DNA from 3 places in the Tardiphaga sp. vice154 genome. Region 2 is predicted to be linked to each of the others. Evidence: predicted binding sites of a transcription regulator. Region 2 holds the regulator's gene; each other region holds the start of a gene.
What was found. The regulator PhoB, encoded in region 2, activates phosphate uptake and scavenging genes when phosphate is short. The targets are predictions, from matches to a motif close to TGTCATNNANCTGTCAT.
Positions count from the first base shown of each region.

Region 1: a site for PhoB is predicted at 2,582-2,598, ahead of phnC (phosphonate ABC transporter ATP-binding protein). Genes of this name have one in related genera too.
Region 3: a site for PhoB is predicted at 1,846-1,862, ahead of phnF (phosphonate metabolism transcriptional regulator PhnF). Genes of this name have one in related genera too.

Region 1 is NZ_CP041399.1:2,660,420-2,667,052, reverse strand. It holds gene phnE (phosphonate ABC transporter, permease protein PhnE) at 1-639, opposite strand, end outside; gene phnD (phosphonate ABC transporter substrate-binding protein) at 712-1,650, opposite strand; gene phnC (phosphonate ABC transporter ATP-binding protein) at 1,722-2,537, opposite strand; gene FIU28_RS12405 (transferase hexapeptide repeat family protein) at 2,756-3,415, shown strand; gene FIU28_RS12400 (alpha-D-ribose 1-methylphosphonate 5-triphosphate diphosphatase) at 3,412-4,590, shown strand; gene FIU28_RS12395 (DUF4864 domain-containing protein) at 4,726-5,130, shown strand; gene lon (endopeptidase La) at 5,404-6,633, opposite strand, start outside.
Region 2 is NZ_CP041399.1:1,219,582-1,226,214, reverse strand. It holds gene FIU28_RS05745 (amidohydrolase/deacetylase family metallohydrolase) at 1-856, opposite strand, end outside; gene FIU28_RS05740 (MarR family winged helix-turn-helix transcriptional regulator) at 992-1,501, shown strand; gene FIU28_RS05735 (cytosine permease) at 1,700-3,112, shown strand; gene phoB (phosphate regulon transcriptional regulator PhoB) at 3,269-3,985, opposite strand; gene phoU (phosphate signaling complex protein PhoU) at 4,002-4,712, opposite strand; gene pstB (phosphate ABC transporter ATP-binding protein PstB) at 4,738-5,562, opposite strand; gene pstA (phosphate ABC transporter permease PstA) at 5,559-6,404, opposite strand; gene pstC (phosphate ABC transporter permease subunit PstC) at 6,465-6,633, opposite strand, start outside.
Region 3 is NZ_CP041399.1:2,667,090-2,673,722, forward strand. It holds gene phnE (phosphonate ABC transporter, permease protein PhnE) at 1-209, shown strand, start outside; gene phnE (phosphonate ABC transporter, permease protein PhnE) at 206-1,054, shown strand; gene phnF (phosphonate metabolism transcriptional regulator PhnF) at 1,064-1,792, opposite strand; gene phnG (phosphonate C-P lyase system protein PhnG) at 1,915-2,379, shown strand; gene phnH (phosphonate C-P lyase system protein PhnH) at 2,382-2,990, shown strand; gene FIU28_RS12445 (carbon-phosphorus lyase complex subunit PhnI) at 2,993-4,099, shown strand; gene FIU28_RS12450 (alpha-D-ribose 1-methylphosphonate 5-phosphate C-P-lyase PhnJ) at 4,096-4,977, shown strand; gene phnK (phosphonate C-P lyase system protein PhnK) at 4,970-5,773, shown strand; gene phnL (phosphonate C-P lyase system protein PhnL) at 5,781-6,479, shown strand; gene FIU28_RS12465 (alpha-D-ribose 1-methylphosphonate 5-triphosphate diphosphatase) at 6,491-6,633, shown strand, end outside.

The sequences.
Region 1 (6,633 bases), 1.4 Mb from region 2:
CAGTACCGCAAAGCGCATGCAGTCGGTCCAGCCGGCGCCGGTCGAACGGATGCCCTCGACCGGCCGCATGTCGATGTTCTCGACGATCTCGCTATATTGCTTGCCGAGCGCGCCGACGCAGTGGATCGCGATCGCCAGCACCCCGGCCATCGGGCCAAGGCCAAAGGCGATCACGAAGATCAACGCGAACACGATGTCCGGCACGGTACGGCAGAATTCCATGAAGCGCTTGACCACGAAGCGCAGCGGTGCGGACGGTGCGGTGTTTTCCGCGGACAGAAAGTTCAGTCCGAACGCCAGCACCGCGCCGACCAGCGTTCCGACATAGGAGATCAGCACGGTCTCGCCGAGCAGCGACAGCCATTTCTGCCAGCCCCAGAACCATTCGCCGACATCGCTCCATGCCCGCATCCCGGTATCGAGCGTGAAGATGCGATCGAAGTAGCTGGCGATATTGCCGATCTTGCCGAAGAAGGTCGCCAGGTTGACCTCCGCCCCTATCGCCGCGATCAGCAGCACTGCGAAGCCGACCGCGGTCGCCAGCGTGGCCCGCAGCCGCTTCTTCGCCACCGCGCGGCGATAGGCGTCATTCAGCGCCGCAAGCTGCTGGGCCGGAAGGATGGAAACGGCAGCGGACATGTTGATACCTGAGGGAGGTCAAAGAAAAAGAGCCGGACCCAGTCGGTCCGGCTCTTCACAGTCGTACAGCGATCAGGACGCCTTCTTCTTGCGCAGGGCGTCGACGAACTTGATCAGGTCGATGGTCGCGTCCCAATCCTTGGTGGTCGCGGCGTGGAAGCCCTTCTTCTGGCCGTCCGACAGGCGATCGAACGCCGCCTTGTCCTTGGTCGGCGCCTCGATGAAGGCCTTGGTGATCGCGACCTTAAGGTCTTCCGGCAGGTCCGAGCTGTAGGCGTAGGGGCCGTTGATGATCGGCGCCGACTTGTGCACGATGCGGAAGTCTTCCTTCTTCATCGCCGAGCCGTCGGCGTTCTTCAGCATGCCCTTGGTGAGCATCTGCTGCAGCGTGGAATCATTGTCGTTGGTCCACTGGTTGGCAGCGACGTCGACGGTGCCCTGCGACAGCGCCAGCAGCGCGTTCTCGTGGCTGCCGGTGAACACCACCTTGCCGAAATAGCTGTCGGCGTCCGTGATGCCGAGCTTGTCGAGTTCGAAGCGCGGCACGTTGTTGCCCGAGGTCGAGTTCGGATCGACCAGGCCGAGATTCTTGCCCTTCAGATTGTCGATCGTCTTGTAGGCGCTGTTCGCCTTGACGAAGAACACCGAATAGTAGCCGGTCGAGCCATCGATGTTGATGTCGTTGGCAAAGGCGTCGGTCTTGACGCCGGTCAGGCGGGCGCGGGCGAACGAGGCGGAGCCGTAGCTGGCGATCTGGATGTTGCCGGCGCGCTGGCCTTCGATCACCGCGGCATAGTCGTTGGCGATGCGCAAATTGACCTTCACGCCCAGCTCCTTCGAGAGATAGCTCACGAAGGGCTGCCAGCGCTCGGTGACGCCGGAACCGTTTTCCGCCGGGATGACGGCGAAGGTCAGTTCCGGATATTTGGTCTTGTAGTCCTGCGCCGACGCGGCCGAGGTGGCGAGCGCGAGCGCTGCGGCGCTGATGAGAAGAATGCGGCGATTGATCATGATAGCCTCAGGGTTCGTTCGGGTTTGAAGGCGCTTGCTGAATACAGCCCGCGGATGTCAGGGCTGCGACGTCAGGCGGCGGCGGCGTTGCCATAGGCGGGAACGCCGGCGGGTACCGGATGGTGAGTCGGGTTCCTTCCCATCACCTCGTCGGCTTCCAGGTCGTAGAGCTCGCGGGCGATGCTTTCGGTCAGCGCGGCCGGCGCCCCGTCGAACACCACGCGGCCCGCGGACATGCCGATCAACCGGTCGCAATAGGTCCGCGCCAGATCGAGCGAATGCAGGTTGCACATCACGGTGATGCCGAAATGCTTGTTGATGCGCAGCAGTGCATCCATCACGATGCGGGTATTGCGCGGATCCAATGATGCGATCGGCTCGTCGGCGAGAATGATGTCGGGCTGCTGCACCAGCGCACGCGCAATGGCGACGCGCTGCTGCTGGCCGCCGGAAAGTTGATCGGCGCGTTGCGCCGCCAGCGAGGCCATATCGAATTGCTCGAGCGCCGACATTGCCAGAGCGCGGTCCTGCTCGGGCCACATCTGGGTCAGAGAACGCCATTGCGGCATCTCGGACAGCCGGCCCATCAGCACGTTGGTCAGCACGTCGAGACGACCGACCAGATTGAACTGCTGGAAGATCATCGCCGAGCGCGCGCGCCACTGCCGGAGATCGCGACCACGCAACGCCGTGATATCGACGCCGTCATACTGGATGCGGCCCGAGGTCGGCTCCGCCAGCCGGTTGATCATCCGCAGCAGCGTCGATTTGCCGGCGCCGGAGCGACCGATCACGCCGACGAAGGCGCCGGAGGCTATCTCGAACGACGCATGATCGACCGCCGCCTTGGCGCCGAAGCGGCACGTCAGATTATCAACCACCAGCATGCCGTACTCCCAAAGCAATAGAACGCAAGCCGTAACGCCCATGGTTGACAGTGATATGACATCGCCAATCCACCGCCGCGCAGTCCCCAGGCTGGGACTTTTCGGTGATCATCATCGAAACGTCACGCTGTCGTCACGGAACCGATCGAAGAGAACCACGCGCACCGCTGTGTCCTTATGAGCGGCATCGCCGCCGAGCCTTTCCTGCAGGAGTATCCATGACCGAAAAGAAACTCTCACCGGTGCCGTCGGTCGATCCGACCGCGCGACTGGTCGAGGCCACGCTCGGCGCCTATTGCGAGGTCGGCGCGCGTACGGTCCTGCAGGAAGTCGCGATGGGCGACTACTCCTATGTCGTGAATGACGCGCAGGTCACCTACACGACGATCGGAAAATTCGTCTCTATCGCCGCCATGACGCGGATCAATCCCGGCAACCATCCCATGCACCGCGCCACGCAGGCGCATTTCACCTATCGCGCCAGCGCCTATTTTCCGGGAGAGGCCGACGACGCCGAATTCTTCGAATGGCGCCGCGCGCATCATGTCACGATCGGCCATGACGTCTGGATCGGTCACGGCGCCATCGTGCTGCCCGGCCGCCATATCGGCACCGGAGCGGTGATCGCCGCCGGCGCCATCGTGACCAGGGATGTGCCGGCCTATACGATCGTCGCCGGCAATCCCGCGCGCATCATTCGCCGCCGCTTTCCGGAAGACGTAGCCGCCCGGCTCGGCGAGCTGGCGTGGTGGGACTGGGACCACGCGACGCTGCGCCAGGCCCTGCCCGACTTTCGCAAACTTTCGGTGGAAGATTTTCTCGACAAGTACCAATCTGGCGGCGCGGCGCCCGCCGCCCAGCAAACGGCAGAGACATGACGAATATTTTCATTGACGGCGGACGCACCCTGCTCGGCCACGAACTCGTCGAAACCTCGCTGCAGATCTACGGCGGCAGCATCGCCGCCATCGGACATGACCACGCGCATGGCCTCGGTGTCGACGCCGGCGGCCTGCTGGTGCTGCCGGGAATCGTCGACCTGCATGGCGACGCCTTCGAGCGTCAATTGATGCCGCGCCCCGGCGTCGATTTCCCCGTTGACGTCGCCCTCATCGACAGCGACCGCCAGGCGATAGCCAATGGCATCACCACGGTTTTCCACGGCACCACCTGGTCATGGGAGCCCGGGCTGCGCGGCGCCGAGAATGCGCGACTGCTGCTGCAGGCGATCGAGACGCTGCGGCCGCAGCTGGCCGCCGACACCCGCTTCCATCTGCGCCAGGAGACCTACAATCTCGACGCCGAGACCGAGATCCTGCAGTGGCTGGCTGACGGCCGCATCGACCTGCTGGCGTTCAACGACCACATGGACCTGACCGGGATCTTTAAACCCGCGAAGCGCGCCCGCATGGTCGAGCGCAGCGGCCTCAGCAGCGAGGCGTTCGGCCTCCTGGTCGAGCGCGTGCTGTCGCGCGCCGATGCCGTGCCGGCGTCGATCGCGCGCCTCGCGCAGGCGGCCAAGGCGGCAAAGGTGCCGACGCTGTCGCATGATGACATGACACCCGACATGCGCAGCGACTTCCGCGCGCTCGGCGTGGCCATTGCGGAGTTTCCCATCAACGAGGAAACCGCGGTTGCCGCCGCGGACGCCGGCGACTTCATCGTGTTCGGCGCGCCGAACGTGGTGCGCGGCGGCAGCCACACCGGCTGGACCCGCGCATCCGACATGATCGCCAAGGGCCTGTGCTCGATTCTCGCGTCGGATTACTATTATCCCGCGCAACTGCTGGCCGCGTTCCGGCTTGTCGCCGACGGCATCCTGCCGCTGCCGCAGGCCTGGGCGCTGATTTCGGCCAATCCGGCGGCGGCGGCCGGCCTGACCGACCGTGGTGTGATCGCCGAAGGCCGACGGGCCGATCTGGTGCTGATCGACGACAGCGTGGCGCTACGGCCGCGCATCGTCGCGGTGGTCGCCAACGGGCGATTGGTGCATCTGACCGACGCCGGCCGCCTGCTGCAGGCGGGCCCGGCCCGCGCGCTCGCCGCGGAATAGGCGCGGCCTTCGCGGCGACGGCGGGGGGCCGCCGTCGCCGGGTTTTCGCGCATTCTCTGCAACCAAACGCCCGGCCTGCCAGTATCTGTCAGCATGGCCCGGCGGCATAGCCCGTCGCCTGCACGGGAGAGATACATGCGAGTAGCCGTTCTACTGGTTGCGCTGCTGCTGGGCCTGGCTGCCCCCGCGCGGGCCGACGATGTCGCCGCTGCGCAAAACGAGATCCGCGCGCAGGAACAGGCGCTCGCCCGCGACGATGCCGCGGCCGCCTACTCTCATGCCGCGCCGGCGCTGCAGCGCATGTTCGGCGATCCCGACACCTTCATGGCGATGGTCCGCAGCGGCTACGCGCCGGTGTATCGCCACAAGAGTTTCGACTTCACGGATTCGCGCAGCGTCGGCGGTCGAATCGAGCAGGACGTCCGCATCGTCGATACCGAAGGCGTGCCGTGGGATGCGCTGTACTTTCTGGAGGTCCAGCCCGACGGCAGCCTGAAAATCATCGGCTGCACGCTGAAGGCGGTCGGCACCTCGGCGTAAGCACCGCGCGCACTCCTATGATCTAGCCATTGCCCCAGCGACGCTCAGGCCGTGCGCCCCCTCTCCCTGTGGGAGAGGGCGGGGGTGAGGGGATACGGTCTATCGATGGCGCGAGACCCCCTCGCCCGGATATTCGAGCTGACGCTCGAATAACCGACCTCTCCCGACGGGGAGAGGTGACGGGGCGTCGCTGATGCCTGCAATACGTCGGCACATCCCACAAAAAAGCGGCGCCCCGAAGGGCGCCGCTGATGTCGTCGTGAGGATCGATCCTTAGTGCGCGGTGAGGCCGCTGCCGGCTTCGTCGGCGGCGTCCGGCTTGACCGGCAGCTTGGTGTCCTCTTCCCACTCGATCGGGATCGGCTTGCGCACCAGGGCGTTGGCGATCACGTCATCCATCCGGGCGACCGGAATGATGGTCATGCCGCCCTTGATGGCGTCGGAGATCTCGGTGAGGTCCTTGGCATTGTCCTCGGGGATCAGCACCGTCTTGATGCCGCCGCGGGCCGCTGCCAGCAACTTCTCCTTCAATCCGCCGATCGGCAGGATCCGGCCGCGCAGCGTGATTTCGCCGGTCATGGCAAGATCGTGCCGGATCGGAATGCCGGTCAGCACCGACACGATCGTCGTGGCCATCGCCACGCCGGCCGACGGGCCGTCCTTCGGGGTCGCCCCTTCCGGCACGTGGACGTGGATGTCGCGCCGCTCGAACAAAGGCGGTTCGATCCCGAAGGTGATCGCGCGCGAGCGGACGTAGGACGCCGCCGCCGAGATCGATTCCTTCATCACGTCCCGCAGATTGCCGGTGACGGTCATGCGGCCCTTGCCGGGCATCATCACGCCTTCGATGGTCAGCAACTCGCCGCCGACATCGGTCCACGCCAGACCGGTCACGACGCCCACCTGGTCGTCGAGCTCGATCTCGCCGAAGCGATATTTCGGAATGCCGAGGAATTCCTCGATATTCTTCTCGGTGACCTTCACCACCTTCTTCTTCGAGAGCATCAGCTCCTTCACGGCCTTGCGGGCCAGTGTGGAGAGCTCGCGCTCGAGATTACGCACGCCCGCCTCGCGGGTGTAGCGGCGGATCATCAGCAGCAGGGCGTCGTCGTCGATCGACCATTCCTTGCTGTCCAGACCGTGCTTGGAGAGCGCGACCGGGATCAGGTGCTTGCGCGCGATCTCGACCTTCTCGTTCTCGGTGTAACCGGCGATCCGGATGATCTCCATGCGGTCCATCAGCGGCCCCGGAATATTCAGGGTGTTCGCCGTGGTGATGAACATCACGTTGGACAGGTCGTAGTCCACTTCCAGATAGTGGTCGGCGAAGGTGCCGTTCTGCTCGGGGTCCAGGACCTCGAGCAGCGCGGACGACGGATCGCCGCGGAAATCGGCGCCCATCTTGTCGATCTCGTCGAGCAGGAACAGCGGGTTCGAGGTCTTGGCCTTGCGCATCGACTGGATGATCTTGCCGGGCATCGAACCGATATAGGTCCGGCGATG
Region 2 (6,633 bases):
TGCCGGCGGCGATCGCCTTCTTCGCCAGGCGGTAGGAGAAGTGGCTGCCGTGGCCGACGTCGATCTTGAGGCCGCGATCGATCGCAGCCCTAATCACCGGATGCACCTCGCCCTCACGATTGACGAAACCGCCGGGATGCCGCGTGAAGGGATGCGCCAGCACGTCGCCTTCCTTGAGCAGAGGGATCACGCGCTCCAGGATGGTGTCGACGTCCTCGCCATTGGTGCCGCTTTCCGGCAGGCCCCAGAGCTGGCCGAAATGCACATAGACCGGCAGTTCGGTCTGCTTGCCGATTTCCGCCGCCATTTCCAGCACGCGAATGCCCCAGCGCGCAAAGCCGCCGATTTCGGCATGCGCCTTGATACCGCGCACCAGATCGCGATTAGCCAAAGCGGATTTCACGGTGGCGTCGATATCGACGCCGTCCGGGCTGTACAGATTGGGATAGAAATGGCCCTCGAGCCCGCCGACCAGATAGGCCGACAGGAAGGCATAGACGCGCGATTTGGCGGGCTCGGCAATGAAGTGACGAAAGCCCGGCAATGTCATGCAGGACGGACCGCCCTGATCGATCAGCGTGGTGACGCCCGATTGCACGCCCACCATGTCGGGATTCATGCCGAAACGCCCCGAGACATATTGATAGACATGCGCGTGGGTGTCGATCAGGCCCGGCAGCACCAGCTGGCCGGTGACGTCGACCACTTCCTTCGCGCTGGTCGGCAAGATGTCGGACTGCACGGCCGCGATCTTGCCATTGCGGATGGCGACATCCTTCAGGCCGTCGATGCCCGAGGCCGGATCGATGACGCGGCCGCCGCGCAACAGCAAATCAAAAGTGGCGGTGACGGACATGACGGTCTCCTCTTACTTAACGGCAGGCTCTGCAGGTCTGCTTCAAATGCGAAGCATACTTCGTATTTTACAAAAGCAAAGACCATGCCATAAGAAACCGATGCTGCGTTTGCGAAGCCGAACGATCAGGAGAGCATGTTGCCATCAGCCAAACCGCCAAGCGACCGGATTGCGCCCAAACCCGCGCACCGCCCCTGGCCGCTGCAACAAAGGCCCGGATTTCTGATCCGCCGGTTGCATCAGATCCACGTCGCGCTGTTTCAGCAGGCCTGCGCCAGCTTCGACGTGACGCCGCTGCAATACAGCCTGCTGTCGGCGCTTGCAGGGCGCGGCGCGGCAGACCAGACTACTTTGGCTGCAGATATTGCTCAGGATCGCACCACCACGACGGGCGCACTGAAGCGACTGGCCGCGCGCGGGCTCGTGGAACGCACGATCGACGGCAATGACCGACGCGCCCAACTGTGCCGGCTGACGCCATCGGGCGCCGCCCTGCTCGCCCGCCTGGAAACGCCGGCGCGCGACGCCCATCGCGCCACGCTCGGCCGGCTAAGCAGGAAGGAACAGGCCGTCTTCATCGCGATGATGCAGCGAATAGTCGCAGAGCAAGCGACTGACGGCAGCGACGGGACGAGCGACCACTGAACTCTGCAACGCTCGCTTGGACCGATTCGACGCAAGGCGTGGCTACAAGATGGGCAGCTTGCTTGGCAAACAGCACACAGTTCGATGCACGCTCGGCGTGTTGAACCGATCGCTCATTTCCTGATCAGACGCATGCGCTACTCTGGTACAGTTCTTGCTGATCGCTTTCGCCGGTAGTTTTCATCAGCGGGGGCGAGCATGACGAATTCCGAGTTGCGGGCCGACATTCACAGCATCGAACCCATTCCCGACGCCGACCGGGATTCCACCGGACCGCAGCAAATGTGGATCTGGGCCGGCGCCAACATCGCGCCGGTGAACTGGGCGCTCGGCGCGCTCGGCATTATTCTCAAGCTCGGCCTGCTGGAAACGATCGCCGTGATCGTGATCGGCAACCTGATCGGCTGCGCAATCTTCGGCGCCTTCACGGTGATGGGCCACAAGACCGGCGTCAACCAGATGGTATTGAGCCGTGCCGCCTTCGGCCGTCGCGGCGCCTATCTGCCGAGCCTGCTGATGTTCCTGATGACGCTGGGCTGGATCGGGGTCAACACCTACTTCCCCGCCAAGATCTCGATGGCCATCCTCGCCCAGTTCGGCATCAGTGACACCTGGACCGCGAACTTCCTCGTCATCACCCTCGTGATGGTGCTGCAGGTGATGATCGGCATCTATGGCTTCTATGCCATCCGTACCTTCGAGAAGTACACCGTGCCGGCGACCGTGGCGATCATGGTGCTGATGAGCATCCTGGCCTGGAGCCAGGCCGGCGTCGTCAATTGGGGCCTCAAGACGTCGCTGGAGCCCGGCGCGCATCTGGCGATGCTGACGCTGCTGATGACCGCCGTCGGCGTCGGCTGGGGAATCTCGTGGGTGACCTGGGCCTCGGACTATTCGCGCTTCGTGCCGCGCACCATCTCCTCGAGACAGGTCTTCTGGTACAGCTACATCGGCATGTTCGTGCCCTCGGTGTGGCTCGCTGTCCTCGGCGCTACCATCGCGTCGGTAACGCTGGATGCCGATCCGGCCAAGATGGTCAGCGCGGTGTTCGGCGGCGTTGCCGCGCTGCTGGTGCTCTTGATGGTTCTGCATGGGCCGATCGCCAGCAACATCCTCAACGTCTATTCGGCGGCGCTGGCGGCGTTGAGCATGGGCCTCAAACTGTCGCGCACGGCGCTGGCGCTGATCGTCGGTGTCGCCGGCTATGCGGTGACGATCTACTTCATCTCTGCGCCGTCTTTCGCCAAGGCGTTCGACAACTGGCTGATCAGCCTGTTGATGTGGATGAGCCCCTATGCCGGCGTGATCCTCGCGGACTTCTTCGTGAAGCGGAAGGGCGTGATCGACGTCGCCGAACTCTACAAGTCTCCGCAGACGAGCGCCTATGGCGATATCAATTGGAGCGGAATGATCGCCTTCGGCGTCGGCTTGGTCGCCGCATGGCTGTTTCAGGACGGGCTGGTGCCGGCGCTGCAGGGACCGATCTCGATCAACCTGCTGGGCGGCGCCGATTTGAGCTGGCTGGCCGGGATTCTGGTGGCGGGCGGTGTTTATCTTGCGATGGACAAGTACGCTGCCACGGCGCCGGCGATCGCGAGCCCGGCGGAGTAAACACCTCCCGCACCACCTTTTTACGAAAACGACGTTCGGTCTCTAGCCCAGCCGCGACGCACGGTTACCTCTCCCCGCCGGGGAGAGGTAACCGAGGGTCGCGGCTAGAATTTGATGTGGGATGGCAAGCAAGCGAGCGCTAAGAACTCTGCTCGCTCAGCTTGCCTGTTCGGCGCTGATGCTGGCGAAGCGGTCGTCCAGCGCGTAGCCGGCGCCGCGCACGGTGCGGATCGGATCCTGCTCGCCGCGCGGGTTGAGGATCTTGCGCAGACGGCCGATATGCACGTCGACGGTGCGCTCGTCGATATAGATATCGCGGCCCCACACGCTGTCGAGCAGTTGCTCGCGGCTGAACACCCGGCCGGGATGTTCGAGGAAGAATTCGAGCAGGCGATATTCGGTCGGGCCGAGATCGATCGGCCGGCCGGAACGAACGACGCGGCGCTTGTCGCGGTCGAGCTCTATGTCGCCGAACGACAGCACGGTCGCCAGCCGCTCCGGCGCGGCACGGCGCAACAGGCCCTTCACGCGGGCCAGCAGCTCCGGCACCGAGAACGGCTTGACGATGTAATCGTCGGCGCCGGTGGCCAGGCCTCGGACGCGTTCGCTTTCCTCGCCGCGCGCCGTCAGCATGATGATCGGCAGCGACTTGGTCTCCGGACGCGCGCGCAGCCGGCGGCACAATTCGATGCCCGACAGGCCCGGCAGCATCCAGTCCAGCACCACCAGATCCGGCACCCGCTCTTTCAAGCGGGTGTCGGCGTCGTCGCCGCGGGCGACGGTCTCGACCTCGTAGCCTTCGGCGTCGAGGTTGTAGCGCAGCAGCGTGGTCAGCGCTTCTTCGTCTTCGACCACCAGAATGCGCGCGTTCATGGGCTTGTCTCTCTCGTTAAACCGGGGCGTTGGCGAAATTGGTCATATCGCCCTTCGGGCGCTTGTCCAGGATCGCTTCGCCCTCAATCATGTAGAATACGGTTTCGGCGATGTTGGTGGCATGATCGCCGATCCGCTCGATGTTTTTGGCGCAGAACATCAGATGGATGCAGAACGAGATGTTGCGCGGATCTTCCATCATGTAGGTCAGCAGTTCGCGGAACAGCGAGGTGCAGATCGCGTCGATCTCCTCGTCGCCCTTCCACACCGCCATCGCCGCCGGCAGATCATGCGCGGCGTAGGCATCGAGCACGGCCTTGACCTGCGAGCGCACCAGATCAGTCATGTGTTCGAGGCCGCGGATCAGCTTCAGCGGATGGAAGTCGCTGTCCAACGCATTGACGCGCTTGCCGATGTTCTTGGCGAGATCGCCGATCCGCTCCAGATCGGTGGCAACCCGCATCGCGCCAACGATCTCGCGCAGATCCACCGCCATCGGCTGACGCCGGGCAATGGTGAGCACGGCACGCTCTTCGATGACGCGCTGCAGTTGGTCGATTTCCTGGTCGGCGGCGGCCACCTTCATTCCCAGCGGAATGTCGCGACGCACCAAGGCGTCGACGGAATCGGTGATCTGCCGCTCCGCGAGACCACCCATTTCAGCGACCAGCCGGGTCAATTCCTGCAGGTCGCCGTCGAAGGCCTTGGTCGTGTGTTCGAAAGCCATATCAATCCCTCCCGCGTTCAACGCGTCAGCCGAACCGGCCGGTGATGTAATCCTGGGTACGGCGATCTGTCGGCGAGGTGAAGATCTTGTTGGTCGGGCCGAATTCGATCAACTCGCCGAGATACATGAAGGCGGTGCTGTCAGAAACGCGCGCCGCCTGCTGCATGTTGTGGGTGACGATGGCAATGGTGTAGTCGTTCTTCAACTCGTCGATCAATTCCTCGATCTTGGCGGTCGAGATCGGATCCAGCGCCGAGCACGGCTCGTCGAACAGGATCACCTCGGGCCTGACCGCAATGGTGCGCGCGATGCACAGGCGTTGCTGCTGGCCGCCCGACAGGCTGAGACCGGAGGCGTTCAGCTTGTCCTTGACCTCGTTCCACAGAGCGCCGCCGCGCAGCGCCTTCTCGACGCGGCCATCCATCTCCGACTTCGAGATCTTCTCGTAGAGACGCACGCCGAAGGCGATGTTTTCGTAGATGGTCATCGGGAACGGCGTCGGCTTCTGGAACACCATGCCGACGCGGGCGCGCAGCAGGTTGAGATCCAGCTTCGGATCGAGCACGTTCTGGCTGTCGAGCATAACCTGACCCTCGGCACGCTGGCCGGGATAGAGGTCGTACATGCGGTTGAAGATGCGCAGCAGCGTGGACTTGCCGCAGCCCGACGGGCCGATGAAGGCGGTGACGCGGTTGGCGACCAGCGTCAGGTTGATGTGCTTCAGCGCGTGATGGTCGCCGTAATAGAAATTCAGGTCGCGGACGCTGACCTTGGAGCGCTCCTCGCCCATCGCCACCTGCGGCGGCAGGGAAACCGAGGATACGCCGGAAGATACGGATAGTTCACTCATTTCGCTGTCCTCTCGGCGCCGAGAATGCGCGCGCCAATGTTAAGGGCAAGTACGGCCAGGGTTATGATCAGAGCGCCGCTCCAGGCCAGCTGCTTCCAGTACTCGTAGGGGCTTTGAACGAAATTGTTGATGGTCACCGGCAGGTTGGCCATGGTCCTGGTGAGATCCAGGCTGAAGAACTGGTTGCTCAGCGCGGTGAACAGCAAGGGCGCAGTTTCGCCGGCGACGCGGGCCGTCGCCAGCAGAACGCCGGTGATGAGGCCGGCGCGGGCGGCGCGGTAGGCGATCCGCTTGATCACCAGCGAACGCGGCAGGCCGAGCGCCGAGGCCGCTTCGCGCAGCGGATTGGGCACCAGGCCGAGCATGTCCTCGGTGGTCCGGACCACCACAGGGATCACGATCACGGCCAATGCCAATGAACCGGCGAAGGCCGAGAAACCGCCCATCGGCACCACCACCGCGCCATAGACGAAAAGGCCGATGATGATTGAGGGCGCCGACAGCAGGATGTCGTTGATGAAGCGGATCACATCGGTGAGCCGGTCGTTCTTGCCGTATTCGGCCAAATAGGTGCCGGCGAACAGGCCGAGCGGCGCGCCGATGCCGACGCCGATCGCCGTCATGATGATCGAGCCGACGATGGCGTTGAGCAGGCCACCTTCGGCGGAGCCCGGCGGCGGCGTGTTCTGCGTGAACAACTGCACGCTGAGGCCGGCGAGGCCGTTGCTGAACAGCGTGAACAGGATCAGCGCCAGCCAGGAGACGCCGAAGATGGCGGCGCCGAAGCACAGCGCACGGATCAGCATGTCGAAACGGCGGCGGGAAGCGTAAATCGGGTTCATGACATCACCTGAAGCATGATGGCCTTATCCGAAAACCGGTATCCACTTTTCGGGGCCATGCTAGTTACCCGCCTTCTTTTCGAGACGCATCAGCATCAGCCGCGCGCCCGACAGCACGAAGAATGTCAGCACGAACAGCAGCAGGCCGAGCAGGATCAATGCGGACTGGTGCAGGCCATCGCTTTCCGCGAACTCGCTGGCGATCGCTGCCGAGATAGTGGTGCCCGGC
Region 3 (6,633 bases), 1.4 Mb from region 2:
TGCGTTTCGAGATCAATGTCCGTGGCGCCTCCGTGATGGGCTTCGTCGGCGCCGGCGGCATCGGCCAGGAACTCGTGGTCGCGGTACGGAAATTCTATTATTCGGACGTGAGCGCCATCCTGCTGATGATCATCGTCACCGTGTTCATCATCGACATCAGCACCGGCTGGCTGCGCGGCCGGCTGTTCGGCAAGGAAGCCCGATCATGAGCAAGCGGCCGAGCGTCAATACCGAAGAACTGCGCGCGCGCTATCCGGCCGTGTTTCAGCGGCCGATGGCGTCACGCGCGACGGTGCCGGCGATCTTTGTCGCGGTGCTGGCGCTGTTCATCTTCGGCCTCAACGAACTGGAGTTCTCGCCGGCCCGGATGCTGGCCGGCGTGCAGCAGCTCGGCTGGATCGCGATGATGATGGTGCCGCCCGATCCCGGCTCGTCGCTGCCGGCCTATCTCGCCGCGATGGGCGAGACATTGTCGATCGCTCTGCTCGGCACCACGCTCGCAGCAGTGATCGCGTTGCCGGTCAGCTTTCTGGCGGCGCGAAACATCATTCCGTCGCCTTTCCTGCGCTTTCCGGTGCGGCGCTTCCTCGACTCGATCCGCGGCGTCGATACGCTGATCTGGGCGCTGGTCTGGATCAATGTCGTGGGCCTCGGCCCGTTCGCCGGCGTGCTGGCCATTGCGGTGTCGGATTTCGGGGCGTTCGGTAAATTGTTCTCGGAGGCGATCGAAGCCGCCGACAAGAAGCAGGTCGAAGGCATCCGGGCGTCCGGCGGCAGCCCGCTGCACGAGATACGCTTTGGCCTGCTGCCGCAGGTTCTGCCGGTGATCGCCGGACAGGTATTGTACTTCATCGAATCCAACACCCGGTCCGCGACCATCATTGGCATCGTCGGCGCGGGCGGCATCGGGCTGCAGCTCGCCGAACAGATCCGCGTGCTGGAATGGCAGAAAGTGTCGTTCCTGATCCTGATGATCCTGGTGGCGGTCGCAGCGATCGACGTCATCTCCAGCCGGCTGCGCTTTGCGATCATCGGGCGACGCGCGGTGGTGTGAAGGCTCGCGCTAGCCGTTCTCAACGACGAACTCGACGCGCTCGGCGACGAAGCGCGAGCGCGACACCTTCAGCGGCGTGCCCTTCATATCGGTGTCGACGCTGTCGACGATCAGGATCGGCCGCCCCAGCGCCAGTTCAAGCCTTGCGGCGTCGGCGGCATTGACGATCGCGGCGGTGATTCGGGTCGAGAGCCGTTGATAGTCGCGGATGTCGTAATGCGCGAGCAGCTTCGTCGTTGAATTCAGCCGCTGGTAGACCGCCGCGGCATCGGCAAAACGGTCTGCGGGAAACCAGGTGGTGCCGATGCAGATCGGCGTCTTGTCGGCAAAACGCAGCGCTTCGATCCGCACCAAAGGCGCGCCGGTCTTCACGCCGAGCTGTTTGGCCAGCTCGCGCGTCGCAGGTTCGGTGGCGGCCTCGATCATCTTGCCGTCGGGCTCGCGACCGCCGGCGCCGACGATCTCGGAGAAGCGCGTGCGCGCGCGCAGCGGATAGGTCAGCTTCGGCGCTTCCACATAGGTGCCGCTGCCGCGCTCGGCACGCACGAAACCGCGCTCGGCCAGCGACGCCAGCGCGCGACGCACCGTATGGCGATTGACGCGGTAGGTTTCGGCGATCTCGGTCTCGCCGGGCAGTTTTTCGCCGGACCGATGAGTACCGTCGGCAATGCCACGCTCGATGCCGTCGGCGACCTGCCGCCACAGCGCAACGCCGGTTGGTTTGTCCTGCATGGTCACGATGTTGTGGTCTCACCAAGTTGTCGGGCGGGGATAGCGAAAAATCACCGTGCTGTCACCAAACGGTCATTGCATGGGTCTATCAAGTTGTCTAGAAATATAGACAACTTGATCCGGACGGGATGACCATGACCGCAGCCCTGAACCCTGAGCAGATGCGGCGACAGCAGGCAATGGCCGTGCTGGCGCATGCCGACACGGCGGCGATCGCCGGCCATCTCGAAGCGCTTGAGATGCCTGCCTATCAGCCGTTGCGCGAAGCGGAGAACGGGCTGGTGATGCTGCGCGGCCGGATCGGCGGCGACGGTGCGCCGTTCAACCTTGGCGAGGCCACCGTGTCGCGGGCCGCCGTGCGGCTGGCGGGCGGCGAGGTCGGTTTTGGCTATGTGCTCGGCCGCGACCGCGCCAAGGCCGAACTGATCGCGCTGTGCGATGCGCTGATCCAGACCGAACGTTTCGCAGAAACGCTGGAAATACAGGTACTGACGCCGCTGCGGGCGCGGATCGCCGGCGAGCAGCAGCGCCAGGCGGCGCAGACCGCGGCGACCAAGGTTGATTTCTATACGCTCGTGCGCGGGGAGGGATAATCATGACCACGATTGCAGAAATGCCGGCGGGCTTCGCCGACAAGGTGCTGTCGGCACAATCGACCTTTCGCTCGGTGATGGACGCGATGGCGCGGCCGGGTTCCGTGCAGCGCATCGAGGCCGGTTCCGGCGTGCCGGCGCCGATGATGCGTGGTTCGGCCGCTATCGCACTGACGCTGTTCGACCAGGACACGCCGGTGTGGCTCGACGCCGGGATGGCGGCGACGCCTGCGGTCGCCAAGTGGATCAAGTTTCACACCAGCGCGCCGGTCATCGCAGGCTCATCGGTCTGCAGCTTTGCGCTGATCGCCGAAGCCCGCACGCTGCCGGGCTTCGAGCAGTTTTCATTCGGGACCTCAGAATATCCGGACCGCTCGACCACCATCATCCTGCAGGTGGCCAGCCTCACCGAAGGGCCGGCCTATGGACTGCGCGGCCCGGGCATCGATGGCACGGCCATTCTGCACGCGACCATCGGACTGCCGGACTGGCTAGATCGTCTCGCGCTCAATGCCACGCTGTTTCCGCGCGGTATCGATCTCGTGCTGGTTTCCGACGACAGGGTCGTCGCGATCCCGCGCACCACGCGCCTCACCGCGAAGGAGGGCTGAGCATGTATGTCGCCGTCAAGGGTGGCGAACGCGCCATCGAAAACGCCCACCGGCTGCTGGCACATGAACGTCGCGGCGATCGCGATGTGCCGGAAGTATCATTGGACCAGATCTCCGAACAGCTCAGCCTCGGTGTCGACCGCGTCATGACCGAGGGCTCGCTGTACGACCGCGAACTGGCATCGCTCGCCATCAAGCAGGCGCGCGGCGACATGATCGAGGCGATCTTCCTGCTGCGCGCGTTCCGCGCCACGCTGCCGCGGTTCGGCGAAAGCCTGCCGGTCGATACCTCGCAGATGCGGGTGCGGCGCCGGATATCCTCGACCTTCAAGGACATGCCGGGCGGCCAGGTGCTGGGCTCGACCTTCGACTACACCCATCGCCTGCTGGATCCCGTACTCGCTGGCGAGTCCATGCCGGAGCAGCCGGCGCAGTCCGAAGCGCAGCCCGCGGTAATGCCGCGCGTCACCGACATTCTGGGTCGCGACGGCCTGATCGAAGCGTCTCCGGCGGAACAGGCCGATCAGCCGGTCGGCGATCTCACCCGCGACGCGCTCAGCTTTCCCGCCGCGCGCGATCTGCGGCTGCAGAATCTGGCGCGGGCCGACGAGGGCTTTCTGTTGTCGCTCGGCTATTCGTCGCAGCGCGGCTATGGCCGCAACCATCCGTTCGCCGGCGAGATCCGGCTCGGTGAGGTCGAAGTCGAGTTCATGGCGGAAGATGTCGGCTTCGCGGTGCCGCTCGGCGCCATCACGCTGACCGAGTGCCAGATGGTCACCCAGTTCAAGGGAAGCGCCACCGAGGCGCCGTGCTTCACGCGCGGTTACGGCCTGGCCTTCGGCCAGAGCGAGCGCAAGACGATGTCGATGGCGCTGGTCGATCGCACGCTGCGCGCCCGCGAACTCGGTGAGGATGTCGTTGCGCCCTCGCAGGACGAGGAATTCGTGATGTCGCATTCCGACAACGTGCAGGCGACCGGCTTCGTCGAGCACCTCAAGCTGCCGCATTACGTCGATTTCCAGTCCGAGCTCGGACTGTTGCGCAAGCTGCGCAAGGAATTTGTCGACGCCAATTCTGCACCCGATGCCATGAAGGAGGCCGCGGAATGAACGCGCCGACCTATAATTTCGCCTATCTCGACGAACAGACCAAGCGGATGATCCGCCGCGCCATCCTGAAGGCGATCGCGATCCCCGGCTATCAGGTGCCGTTCGCGTCAAGGGAAATGCCGATGCCCTATGGCTGGGGCACCGGCGGCGTGCAGGTGACCGCGGCGATCCTCGGCCACAAGGACGTGCTGAAGGTGATCGACCAGGGCTCGGACGACACCACCAACGCGATCTCGATCCGCAAATTCTTCCAGAAGACCGCGGGTGTGGCCGTCACCACCAGCACGCTCGACGCCACCGTGATCCAGACCCGGCACCGGATTCCCGAAGCGCCGCTGCATGAGAAGCAAGTGCTGGTCTATCAGGTGCCGATCCCGGAACCGCTGCGCTTCCTCGAGCCGCGCGAGACCGAGACGCGGCGCATGCATGCGCTCGGCGAATACGGGCTGATGCATGTGAAGCTCTACGAGGACATCGCGCGGTTCGGCCATATCGCGACCGCCTATGCCTATCCGGTCAAGGTCAATGCACGCTATGTGATGGACCCGTCGCCGACGCCGAAATTCGATAATCCGAAGATGGACAACTGCCCGGCGCTGCAACTGTTCGGCGCCGGCCGCGAGAAGCGCATCTACGCGATCCCACCCTATACCTCGGTGGTGTCGCTGGATTTCGAGGACCATCCGTTCGAGCCCTACAAGCACGACGCCTGCTGCGCGCTGTGCAACTCGTCCTCGTCCTATCTCGACGAGATCGTCACCGACAATGCGGGCAGCCGGATGTTCGTCTGTTCCGATACCGACTATTGCGAGACGCGGCAGGCCGAAGGCCACCGTGGCGCCGAGAGCGCGCCTTATGTGGAGAAGCAGCATGCTTGATGTGACGCGCGCGCCGCGCAACGACGACCAGCCGCTGCTGCTCGCCGAAGGCCTGTCGAAATCCTTCGGTCGGCTCAACGCCTGCCGCGATGTCTCCTTCGCGCTGTATCCCGGCGAAGTGCTGGCGATCGTCGGCGAGTCCGGCTCCGGCAAGTCGACGCTGCTGCAATTGCTGTCGGCGCAGATGATTCCGAATGCCGGCTCGGTGTCGTACCGGATGCGCGACGGCGTACTACGCGATCTTTCGGCCTTGGGCGAAGCCGAGCGGCGCTTTCTGTTCCGCACCGACTGGGGCTTCGTGCATCAGGATGCCGCGATGGGGTTGCGCATGGGCGTCTCGGCCGGTGCCAATGTGGGCGAGCGGCTGATGGCCGTTGGCCAAAACCACTACGGCCGAATCCGGCAGACCGCGGCGTCGTGGCTGGAGCGCGTCGAGATCTCGGTGGATCGCATCGACGATGCGCCAAAAACCTATTCCGGCGGCATGCGGCAGCGGTTGCAGATCGCACGCAACCTGGTCACCGAGCCGCGCCTTGTCTTCATGGACGAGCCGACCGGCGGGCTCGACGTCTCGGTGCAGGCGCGCCTGCTGGACATGATGCGGACGCTGGTGAGCGAACTCGGCCTTGCCGCCATCGTCGTCACCCATGATCTCGCGGTGGCGCGGCTCCTGTCGCATCGGGTGATGGTGATGCAGGGCGGCCGCGTGATCGAGACCGGCCTCACCGACCAGGTGCTCGACGATCCCCGCGAGCCCTATACGCAACTGCTCGTTTCCTCGATCCTGCCGGCGTGAGGGCACCATGATTCCGATGATCGACATCCGCAACGCTGAAAAGACCTTTGTGATGCATCTGCAGGACGGCATCCGGCTGCCGGTCGTGCGCGGCGTCTCGTTCCACGTCGCGCCCGGCGAATGTGTCGTGCTGGGCGGGCCCTCCGGCGCCGGCAAGTCCTCGATCCTGAAGATGATCTTCGGCAACTATCGCTGCGACGGCGGCGTGATCGGCTTGCAGCACCAGGGCGCGTCGCTCGACATCGCCACCGCCGAGCCGCGCCAGATCCTCAATGTACGCCGCCACACCATCGGCTATGTCAGCCAGTTTTTGCGCGCGGTGCCACGCGTCGCCTCGCTCGACGTCGTGGCGGAGCCGTTGCTCGCCGCCGGCGTGGCCCGCGAGGACGCGCGCGAGCGGGCAGGCGTGCTGTTGCGAAAACTCAACATTCCCGAGCGGCTGTGGAAGCTGCCGCCCTCGACCTTCTCCGGCGGCGAGCAGCAGCGCGTCAACATCGCGCGCGGCTTCATCTCCGAACTGCCGATCCTGCTGCTGGACGAGCCGACCGCCTCGCTGGATGCGGTGAACCGCGCCGTGGTGGTCGAACTGGTCGCCGAGAAGAAACGCGCCGGCGTTGCCATGGTCGCGATCGTTCATGACGACGACGTGCGCCACCAGATTGCCGACCGGCTGGTCGATGTGACATCGTTCGCAGCAGGCGCCTGAGAAAGAAGATGATGAAAGCAAAGCAACAAGAAACCGTGATCGGCAATGCCCGAATCGTGCTGGCCGATCGCGTGATCGAACAAGGCTGGATCGCCTTTGCCGATGGCAGGATCGCAGAGTTCGGCGAGGGCGATGCGCCCGCGGGCTTCGACGA